3 regions of the Vibrio metoecus genome follow, and region 2 is predicted to be linked to each of the others. Evidence: predicted binding sites of a transcription regulator. Region 2 holds the regulator's gene; each other region holds the start of a gene.
What was found. Region 2 encodes PurR, which represses purine synthesis genes. Its sites were predicted from a motif close to TNANGNAAACGTTTNCNTNA; they were not measured.

Region 1 (3,285 bases), 1.0 Mb from region 2:
TTCTTTGCCCCTGCGCAAACACCCGATGTCGAACCGAACCTGACTCCGGTTTACCCGACCACCGAAGGGCTACGCCAACTCACCCTGCGTAATCTCACCGACCAAGCGTTGGCGCTACTAGAAAAATCCGCTGTGCAAGAATTACTGCCGTCAGGGCTTTACGATCAGCAGATGACCTTAGCCCAAGCGCTGAAAATCATTCATCGCCCATCGGCGGATATCGATTTACGTCTGTTTGAACAAGGGCGACATCCGGCGCAAGTTCGGCTGATCATGGAAGAACTGCTGGCACAGAATCTCTCTATGCTGGCGATTCGCAGCCAAGGCCAGCAAGATGTGGCCTTGCCACTGGCACCCGTCCACCAACTCAAACAACAACTCTTGGCACAACTGCCCTTTTCACCGACTAAGGCGCAGCAGCGCGTGGTTGCCGAAATTGAAGCGGATTTAGAAAAACCACATCCAATGATGCGTTTAGTGCAAGGTGATGTGGGCTCAGGCAAAACCTTAGTCGCAGCGCTTGCGGCAGTTCGCGCTATTGAGCATGGCTATCAAGTCGCGTTGATGGCTCCCACCGAGCTGTTGGCCGAGCAGCACGCGCTCAATTTTGCGCAGTGGCTGGAACCCATGGGCATTCAAGTGGGGTGGCTCGCGGGTAAGCTCAAAGGCAAAGCGCGTGAAACGGAGCTGGCACGTATCGCCAGTGGCGAAGTGAAAATGGTGGTCGGCACCCATGCTTTGTTCCAAGAACAAGTCTCGTTTGACCACCTTGCGCTGGTGATTATTGATGAGCAGCACCGCTTTGGCGTACATCAGCGTTTAGAGCTGCGCGAGAAAGGCGCGAAACAAGGCGCGTACCCGCATCAGCTCATCATGACTGCTACTCCGATCCCGCGTACTTTGGCGATGACCGCTTATGCCGATTTGGAAACCTCGGTGATTGATGAGTTGCCACCCGGACGTACCCCAATTCAAACCGTTGCGATTCCGGATACCAAACGCGAAGACATTGTTGAGCGTATTCGCCACGCCTGCCTCAACGAAGGCAAGCAAGCGTATTGGGTGTGTACTTTGATTGATGAATCCGAAGTGCTGGAGGCGCAAGCGGCCGCAGAAACGGCCGAGGAACTGCAACGTAAACTGCCCGAAGTCAAAATCGGCTTAGTGCATGGCCGGATGAAACCGGCTGAGAAACAAGCGGTAATGCAAGCGTTTAAAAATAATGAGCTGCATCTACTCGTCGCCACTACAGTGATTGAAGTGGGCGTTGATGTTCCCAATGCCAGCTTGATGATCATTGAAAACCCCGAGCGTTTGGGGCTGGCTCAACTGCACCAGCTACGCGGCCGTGTTGGGCGTGGTACCGTGGCCAGTCACTGCGTGCTGCTGTTTCATGCCCCTCTGTCGAAAACGGCTCAAAAACGCTTAGGCGTTTTGCGTGAAAGCAACGATGGATTCGTCATCGCACAACGCGACTTGGAAATTCGTGGTCCCGGAGAGCTGCTGGGTACCAAACAAACCGGCTTAGCTGATTTCAAAATTGCCGATCTGGTACGCGATCAGCAACTGGTTCCGCAAGTACAACGCATCGCACGCCATATCCATGAACGTTACCCACAGAATGCACAAGCCATCATCGATCGCTGGTTAGGCGAGCGCGATATTTACGCCAAAGCTTAGTGGTTTTGATCCTCATCAAGTCGGTCTAAAACCTTATGAGCAAACGTTTGCTTTCCTAAGTAAAACCTCTATAATCGCCGCCATTTTCCGGTAAGCGCAAACGTTTACCTCTCTACCCAGAGCAGAGTCTGATTAACAGCAATCACAGATGCGGCTTCTGCTCCACCTTAACCACCCATTCAGCGTGCGCAAGGTGTTATTGACCATCAGGAAAATCGCTATGACACAACCGACTTCGCGTAAGGCAGATCTGGTCTATCAACTCAATGATCGTCCACCTTTGCCTCAAACTATCTTCGCAGCCCTGCAACATCTGCTGGCGATGTTTGTCGCCGTGATCACCCCATCGCTGATCATTTGCCAATCCCTTGGTGTACCTGCCGATCAAACCAACACCATCATCAGCATGTCACTGTTTGCTTCGGGTTTATCATCCTTTATTCAAATCCGCACCTTTGGCCCAATTGGTTCAGGTTTGCTTTCCATTCAAGGTACCAGCTTTAACTTCTTAGGCCCAATTATCGGTGCAGGACTCGCACTCAAAGCAGGTGGTGCCGATATAGAGACCATGATGGCCGCGATTTTTGGTACCATTTTGGTCGCCTCAAGCGCTGAAATTTTGCTCTCGCGCGTGTTGCAATTTGCCCAACGCGTGATTACGCCGTTGGTCTCTGGGATTGTGGTGACCTTGATTGGCCTAACGCTAGTACAAGTTGGATTGATTTCGATGGGTGGCGGTTATGCCGCTATGGCTGACGGCAGCTTTGGTAGCCTTGATAAGCTTGCGCTGGCAGGCACCGTATTGGCGATCATTGTGCTGCTTAACCGAGCGCACAACCCATACGTGCGAGTGGCTTCGATTGTGATTGCGATGCTGGTAGGTTATGTAATGGCGTACCTGATGGGCATAGTCAATACCGACAACTTGGCGGAAACCCAGCTCATCGCGCTGCCTATCCCGATGCAATATGGTTTAGGGTTTGACTGGTCGCTGTTTATTCCTCTGGTGCTGATTTTCCTCATCACGGCACTAGAAGCGATTGGTGATATCACGGCGACCTCCGAAGTCTCTGGTGAGCCCGTGAAAGGCCCTGTGTATATGAAGCGCATCAAAGGCGGCGTATTAGCTGATGGCCTCAACTCCGCCCTTGCCGCCGTGTTCAACAGCTTCCCGAACTCAACCTTTAGCCAAAACAACGGCGTGATCCTGCTGACCGGTGTTGCCAGCCGTTATGTGGGTTACTTTATCGCGGGCATGTTGGTGCTGCTTGGCCTATTCCCTGGCGTTGCGAGCTTTGTACAGTTGATTCCAGAGCCTGTGCTCGGCGGTGCGACCATCGTAATGTTTGGTACGATTGCTGCCGCAGGCGTACGTATCATCTCTCGTGTCGACTTAGATCGCCGCGCGATTCTGATCATGGCACTGTCTTTCTCGATGGGTTTGGGTATTGCACAAAAACCAGAAATTCTGCAGTTTATGCCTGAATTTATTAAGAATTTATTCTCTTCAGGTGTCGCGGCTGGCGGCATTACTGCAATTTTGCTTAACCTGCTGCTGCCCGAAGTGCGCCGAGATGAAAACGCCGCTTCGGTAACCGAAACGGC
Region 2 (3,285 bases):
CCATTATCACTCAGTTGAAATCCGTACTTTCTTAACCGCACTTGCCGATGAGGAAAGCTTAGCGATGGAAGTGAAAAGTTTGATCGATGCACTCAATCGCTTGCAAGATCGCCAAGATGCACAGTTGGAACTTGCCGCTGATTTTTGCGATCTATTTTTAAAGTCCGATCGTGACTCAGCGTTACCCTATGCATCTGTCTACACAGACAAAGGATTACTCAATGGCAAGCCCGCACAACTCATGCGTGAATTACTCAGCCACTATAACGTGAATGTGGATCCGAACCTTAATGAGCCCGCCGATCATCTCGCGATTCAACTCGACTTTCTTGCGCATCTTGTTATCAGCAATACCCCGAATAAAGAAGGCTCCGAGGTTAACTCAGCTCTCAAGACACAATCTGATTTCATTACTCAACACTTATTGAGTTGGTTACCCCTTTTTGTTGAACGTTGTACTCAGTTTGATGCGTTTGGTTTTTACGCGGCGGCAGCTCGGTTAACGTTGGCATTTTTACAGCAAGATCAACGTTACATCGATGAACTAGGTCAGCGCATTCAATAACAACACGTCTATTTTTATGCCCCTAACTTTACCATTGCAAAAAGCCAGGGGCATAAACAAATCAATTGTGAAAGAACTTAAAGTTTGATGAATGAATTTCGTTGCGGCGGATACATTTGCAGTCTAAAATCCACCCGCAAACGATAAAAACGAATAAAAATGTAAACCGCTGTTTCTTGGCGGTTTTTGTATTTTTATTACTTTAGGCATGATGATTGAAGCGCTTTACGTACGGTATATGTAGTTCCTCGCCGCACAGAGTGTGAAGATTCGCTCAGTCTCGCCTTACTTCTGCTGATTTAATTAACCAATAACATTCGCTGGCATCAGCAGTCATCGACAGGAACACTCTATGGCTACGATTAAAGATGTGGCGCGCCTTGCAGGCGTGTCTACCACCACCGTTTCTCACGTTATCAATAAAACTCGCTTTGTGGCAGAAACCACCCAAGAGAAAGTGATGGAAGCGGTTAAGCAACTCAACTATGCACCGAGTGCGGTCGCACGTAGTTTGAAGTGCAACACTACACGCACCATTGGCATGCTAGTGACTCAATCAACAAACCTGTTTTTCTCGGAAGTGATCGATGGTGTGGAAAGCTACTGTTACCGTCAAGGTTATACTTTGATTCTGTGTAACACGGGCGGCATCTATGAAAAGCAGCGTGATTATATTCGCATGCTGGCCGAAAAACGTGTGGATGGCATTTTAGTCATGTGCTCTGACCTGACTCAAGAGCTGCAGGAAATGCTCGACGCTCACAAAGACATTCCAAAAGTAATCATGGATTGGGGCCCAGAAACGTCGCACGCTGATAAAATCATCGATAACTCAGAGGAAGGTGGCTATCTCGCGACCAAATATCTGACGGATCGTGGACATACCGATATTGCCTGTTTAAGTGGTCATTTTGTCAAAGCCGCTTGCCAAGAGCGTATTCAAGGTTTCCGCCGAGCGATGGCTGAAGCGCACTTACCCGTGAATGAAGATTGGATTCTAGAAGGTAATTTTGAGTGTGATACCGCAGTCCTTGCCGCCGACAAAATCATTGCTATGGATAAGCGCCCAACTGCCGTATTCTGCTTCAACGACACCATGGCATTAGGTCTAATGAGCCGTTTGCAACAAAAAGGGATTCGTGTTCCTGAAGAAATATCCGTGATTGGTTACGATAATATCGAACTGGCCGAATACTTCTCTCCACCACTGACCACAGTGCACCAACCTAAGCGTCGTGTGGGTAAAAATGCGTTCGAAATTCTGTTAGAGCGTATTAAAGATAAAGAACACGAGCGCCGAATTTTCGAGATGCATCCTGAGATCGTCGAACGCGACACTGTGAAAGACTTGACAAAATCCTAACTTTCTTGACAATTCACAGAGCCTATATTTGAAAGCTTGTCACATAAATATGACAAAACTAATGTAGAGCGAGTATTATTAACATGGCTCATTCTCACAATTGAAATATCAGTATGTGAGAATGACCCAAGTTTGGTTATTTTTTATCAGGAAAAATGTCACGCACAGGGCAAACCATTTGAAAGAATGGGACGCAAAGCCTCCGGCCTAAACCAGAACATAGGTAGGTAGCGGGGTTACCGATGGCAAAAATGCATACACTATGTTGACTCATCATTGACACGGCAGTTGCATGCTTTTGCTAATTTTCTCGGACCTGATTTGGTGGCGTATGTAACAATACTCCGAGACTAACAGCATGGATAAACCAGTATTAAAAGATTCAATGCGGCTCTTTGAGCAGCTAGGACGTGTGAAATCTCGTTCAATGTTTGGTGGCTTTGGTATTTTCGTCGACGAAACTATGTTTGCGCTTGTGGTTAACGATACTCTGCACATCCGTGCAGACGATGCCACAATCGAAAAGTTCAAGCAGCAAGGTTATGAACCTTATGTTTACAAAAAGCGTGGTTTCCCCGTCGTCACTAAGTACTACGCTCTACCTGATGATTGTTGGAGTAATCCAACCTCTATCCTAAGTGAAGCTCGTATTGCGCTTGAGGTCGCTAAGACCGAACGTGAAACACAAGCACAAGCGAAGCCTGACCGTTTGAAAGATCTTCCCAACTTGCGTTTAGCAACGGAAAGAATGCTCAAAAAAGCCGGTATCGAAAGCGTTGAGTCTCTACACTCTTTCGGTTCTGTTGAAGCGTATAAAGCCATTCAACGTACCCATTCGGCAGAGGTTAGTCTTGAGCTGTTATGGGCTTTAGAGGGGGCAATCGAAGGTAAACATTGGTCAGTGATCCCACAAAATCGTCGTGACGAACTACTAAGACACCTTTGATTTCTCGTTTTGAGTTTGTCTTTCCTCGCCAAGTTTGTATGAATACTTTGAGTAAAATCTGATAACGCGTCCACACGGGCGCGTTATTTTTTTGAAAGAAATACGGCGCTTCCCCTGTCTTCTACTTCATAGCCCTAGTTCATACCAATCGGGCGAATTTATTTTGAGTCGATATACTTATACCCAAGTCCTGATGCATTGCCTTCATTACCAATGGGATAAGATATTCCACTTATGGCTATCAAAAGCCTCAATATCAAAGTGCTGACTAGGTACCACTCATGAACAAAAAGCTCATTATTGCCCTTATTTTGATCGCGATAACGGCGATCTTGGTGACACAATTTAGCCATTATCTGACGTTAGATGTGGCCAAAGCCAAGCAAGCCGAATTGGCAAACTACATTGATG
Region 3 (3,285 bases), 1.2 Mb from region 2:
CGGAACTAAAAACTCGCTCAATTGGGCTTCTGGGGTATCAGACTCAGGTTGATAAGCGTATTCCCAACGTGCTAGAGGCGGCATCGACATCAAAATTGACTCGGTACGACCACCGGTTTGCAGACCAAACAGCGTGCCGCGATCCAACACCAAATTAAATTCAACGTATCGACCACGGCGATAGAGTTGGAATTGGCGCTCGCGCTCTGTAAAGGGCGTGTTTTTGCGTTTTTCGACAATCGGCACATAAGCTTGGGTATAACCTTCACCGACCGCCTGCATATAGGCAAAACATTGCTCGAATGGCCATTCATTCAGATCATCAAAAAATAATCCGCCGATACCACGTGTTTCATTACGGTGCGGTAAATAGAAGTAGCGATCACACCATGCTTTATGCTCGTTATAGATTTCTGCACCAAAAGGTGCGCAGAGATTTTTCGCAGTTTGGTGCCAGAGCTGGCAATCCTCAACAAAGGGATAAAACGGCGTAAGGTCAAAACCACCACCAAACCACCAGATCGGATCTTCCCCCTCTTTTTCAGCAATAAAAAAGCGCACATTGGCATGAGAGGTCGGGACGTACGGGTTTTTCGGATGCATGACCAGAGAAACACCCATGGCTTCAAAGCGGCGACCTGCCAATTCTGGACGATGGACCGTCGCAGAGCCGGGCATCTGTTCACCAAATACATGGGAGAAGTTCACACCGCCTTGTTCGAAAACGGCGCCATCTCGCATCACTCGGGTACGGCCACCACCACCCAACTTTTCGCCCGGCTCACGTTGCCATGCATCTTCAATAAATTGCGCTTGACCATCTGTGGCTTCCAATTGTTGGCAAATCTTATCTTGTAGCTGCAGTAAAAAGTGCTTCACTGCTTGCTTATCTATGTTTGACTTCACGTTCTCTCCTGCGCAGGGTTATCCCTGTCTTAACACTTGTAAACTGCGTGCATCGCGAATTTCACTCGGGCCACAACGGCCACTGGTTTTGCCTTCCAACACGGCCTCAATTTGACTTCCTAACTGAGCCACCACTTCTTGCTGTGTGGTACAAGCGGGTTGTCCACTTAAGTTGGCACTGGTTGACGTTAATGGTTTGCCAAACGCCAAACACAATTTCTGGACTAACGGATGATTAGACACTCGCACCGCCACCGTATCAAACTGACCTCGTACCCAACTCGGGGTATGAATGCTTGCGGGCATCACCCAAGTCAACGGAGCGGGCCATGACGCTAATACCTGAGCCAACTGCTCTGCCGTAAGCTGGTTTTCATCGATATAGGGACGTAACTGCTCATAGTTTGCCGCAATCAAGATCACCCCTTTTTCAATCGGACGCTGCTTAATCGCAAGTAAACGCAGCATCGCGGCTTGGTTGTCCGGATCACAGCCTAAACCAAATACCCCTTCGGTGGGATAGGCAATCACACCGCCACTTTGCAGCACATGCACTGCTTGTTGCAGATTGTCCACTTTATCGACTCCTATATATCACTCAATAGCAGTGTACGAATAGTATGGCGATTGACCAGTCATTCTCACCACCAACAAAAAGCAAACGTTTGCTTGAGATAAAAATCCCCGTATAATGCGCCGCAACACGGGTTTATCAACCCAATTATTAACACTGAAGGAGTTTGAGATGACAGTCGGTATTATCATGGGTTCCAAATCAGACTGGCCAACCATGAAACACGCAGCAGAAATGCTTGACCAGTTTGGTGTCGCTTATGAAACCAAAGTGGTTTCGGCACATCGTACTCCTCATCTGCTGGCCGATTACGCCTCAAGCGCCAAAGAACGTGGTTTACAAGTGATCATCGCCGGTGCTGGCGGTGCAGCGCATCTGCCGGGAATGACGGCAGCGTTTACAAGCCTGCCTGTTTTAGGTGTACCCGTTCAATCACGTGCTCTGTCTGGCCTCGACTCCTTATACTCAATTGTGCAGATGCCAAAAGGTATTGCAGTGGGTACTTTAGCGATTGGAGAAGCTGGTGCCGCGAATGCAGGATTACTAGCCGCGCAAATCATCGGCATTCACAACCCAGAAGTGATGAGCAAGGTAGAAGCCTTCCGCGCTAAGCAAACCCAGTCCGTGTTAGACAACCCAAATCCTGCGGAGGAGTAACGGATGCGTGTTTTAGTTCTGGGTGCTGGTCAGCTGGCGCGCATGATGTCGCTAGCGGGAGCACCACTCAATATTGAGACAATTGCCTTTGATGTCGGTAGCGAAAACATTGTTCATCCCTTAACCCAAACCGTGCTCGGCCATGGATTGGAGCAAGCGATTGAGCAAGCTGACGTTATCACCGCGGAGTTTGAACACATTCCCCATCCGATCCTCGATCTCTGTGCACGCAGTGGCAAGCTTTACCCAAGCGCTGAAGCCATCAAAGCCGGTGGCGATCGTCGTTTAGAAAAAGCGTTGCTGGATCGCGCCCAAGTGGCGAATGCACGTTATTCGATTATCCGCAGTCGAGATGATCTGAGCGCTGCAATCGCTGAGATTGGATTGCCTATGGTGCTGAAAAGTGCGCTAGGTGGCTATGACGGCAAAGGTCAATGGCGTTTAAAAGAGCAAACTCAGCTCGATAATATCTGGAGTGAGTTAGCACAGTATCTAGAGGCAAATCCTGAACAAGCGATTGTGGCCGAAGAGTTTGTGGCTTTTGACCGAGAGGTTTCGCTGGTTGGTGCTCGTAACTTAGCGGGTGACGTGGTGGTTTATCCCTTGGCAGAAAATGTCCATACCCAAGGTGTACTCAGCCTTTCAACAGCGATTGATGCACCAGCTCTGCAAAGCCAAGCAGAAACGATGTTTAAAGCGGTGGCTGAGCAGCTCAATTATGTCGGCGTATTAGCGCTGGAATTTTTTGAAGTGCAAGGCAAGTTACTGGTCAATGAAATCGCACCACGAGTACACAATTCAGGTCACTGGACTCAACAAGGCGCTGAAACCTGCCAATTCGAAAATCACTTACGCGCGGTATGTGGTTTGCCACTGGGTAGCACCAAACTGGTTCGTGAAACCGCAATGATCAATATCCTTGGTGAAGACCAACTCCCCTCTGCCGTGTTGGCGATGGAAGGCTGCCACGTACATTGGTACGGCAAGGCCAAACGCCCAGGACGCAAGATGGGGCATATCAATGTGACCGCCGATTACAGTGGAGAGTTGCAACGCAAACTATGCCAATTAGCGACCGTGTTAGATGAGAAGGCTTTTCCTGCCGTACACGCAGTAGCCAATCAGATTCAAGATTAATAAACACATCT

Region 1: the regulator PurR is predicted to act here: its motif matches at 1,773-1,792, upstream of EPB59_RS00045 (uracil-xanthine permease family protein).
Region 3: the regulator PurR is predicted to act here: its motif matches at 1,560-1,579, upstream of purE (5-(carboxyamino)imidazole ribonucleotide mutase).

Annotation. Positions count from the first base shown of each region.
Region 1 covers NZ_CP035686.1:9,156-12,440, reverse strand. Annotated here, with positions in the region: gene recG (ATP-dependent DNA helicase RecG) at 1-1,680, shown strand, start outside; gene EPB59_RS00045 (uracil-xanthine permease family protein) at 1,901-3,285, shown strand, end outside.
Region 2 covers NZ_CP035686.1:1,004,922-1,008,206, reverse strand. Annotated here, with positions in the region: gene torD (molecular chaperone TorD) at 1-565, shown strand, start outside; gene purR (HTH-type transcriptional repressor PurR) at 918-1,928, shown strand; cyclic di-GMP riboswitch class I at 2,087-2,172, shown strand; gene EPB59_RS04685 (TfoX/Sxy family DNA transformation protein) at 2,287-2,874, shown strand; gene EPB59_RS04680 (TVP38/TMEM64 family protein) at 3,156-3,285, shown strand, end outside.
Region 3 covers NZ_CP035686.1:2,750,389-2,753,673, reverse strand. Annotated here, with positions in the region: gene hemF (oxygen-dependent coproporphyrinogen oxidase) at 1-906, opposite strand, end outside; gene EPB59_RS12540 (L-threonylcarbamoyladenylate synthase) at 925-1,482, opposite strand; gene purE (5-(carboxyamino)imidazole ribonucleotide mutase) at 1,652-2,137, shown strand; gene EPB59_RS12530 (5-(carboxyamino)imidazole ribonucleotide synthase) at 2,141-3,274, shown strand.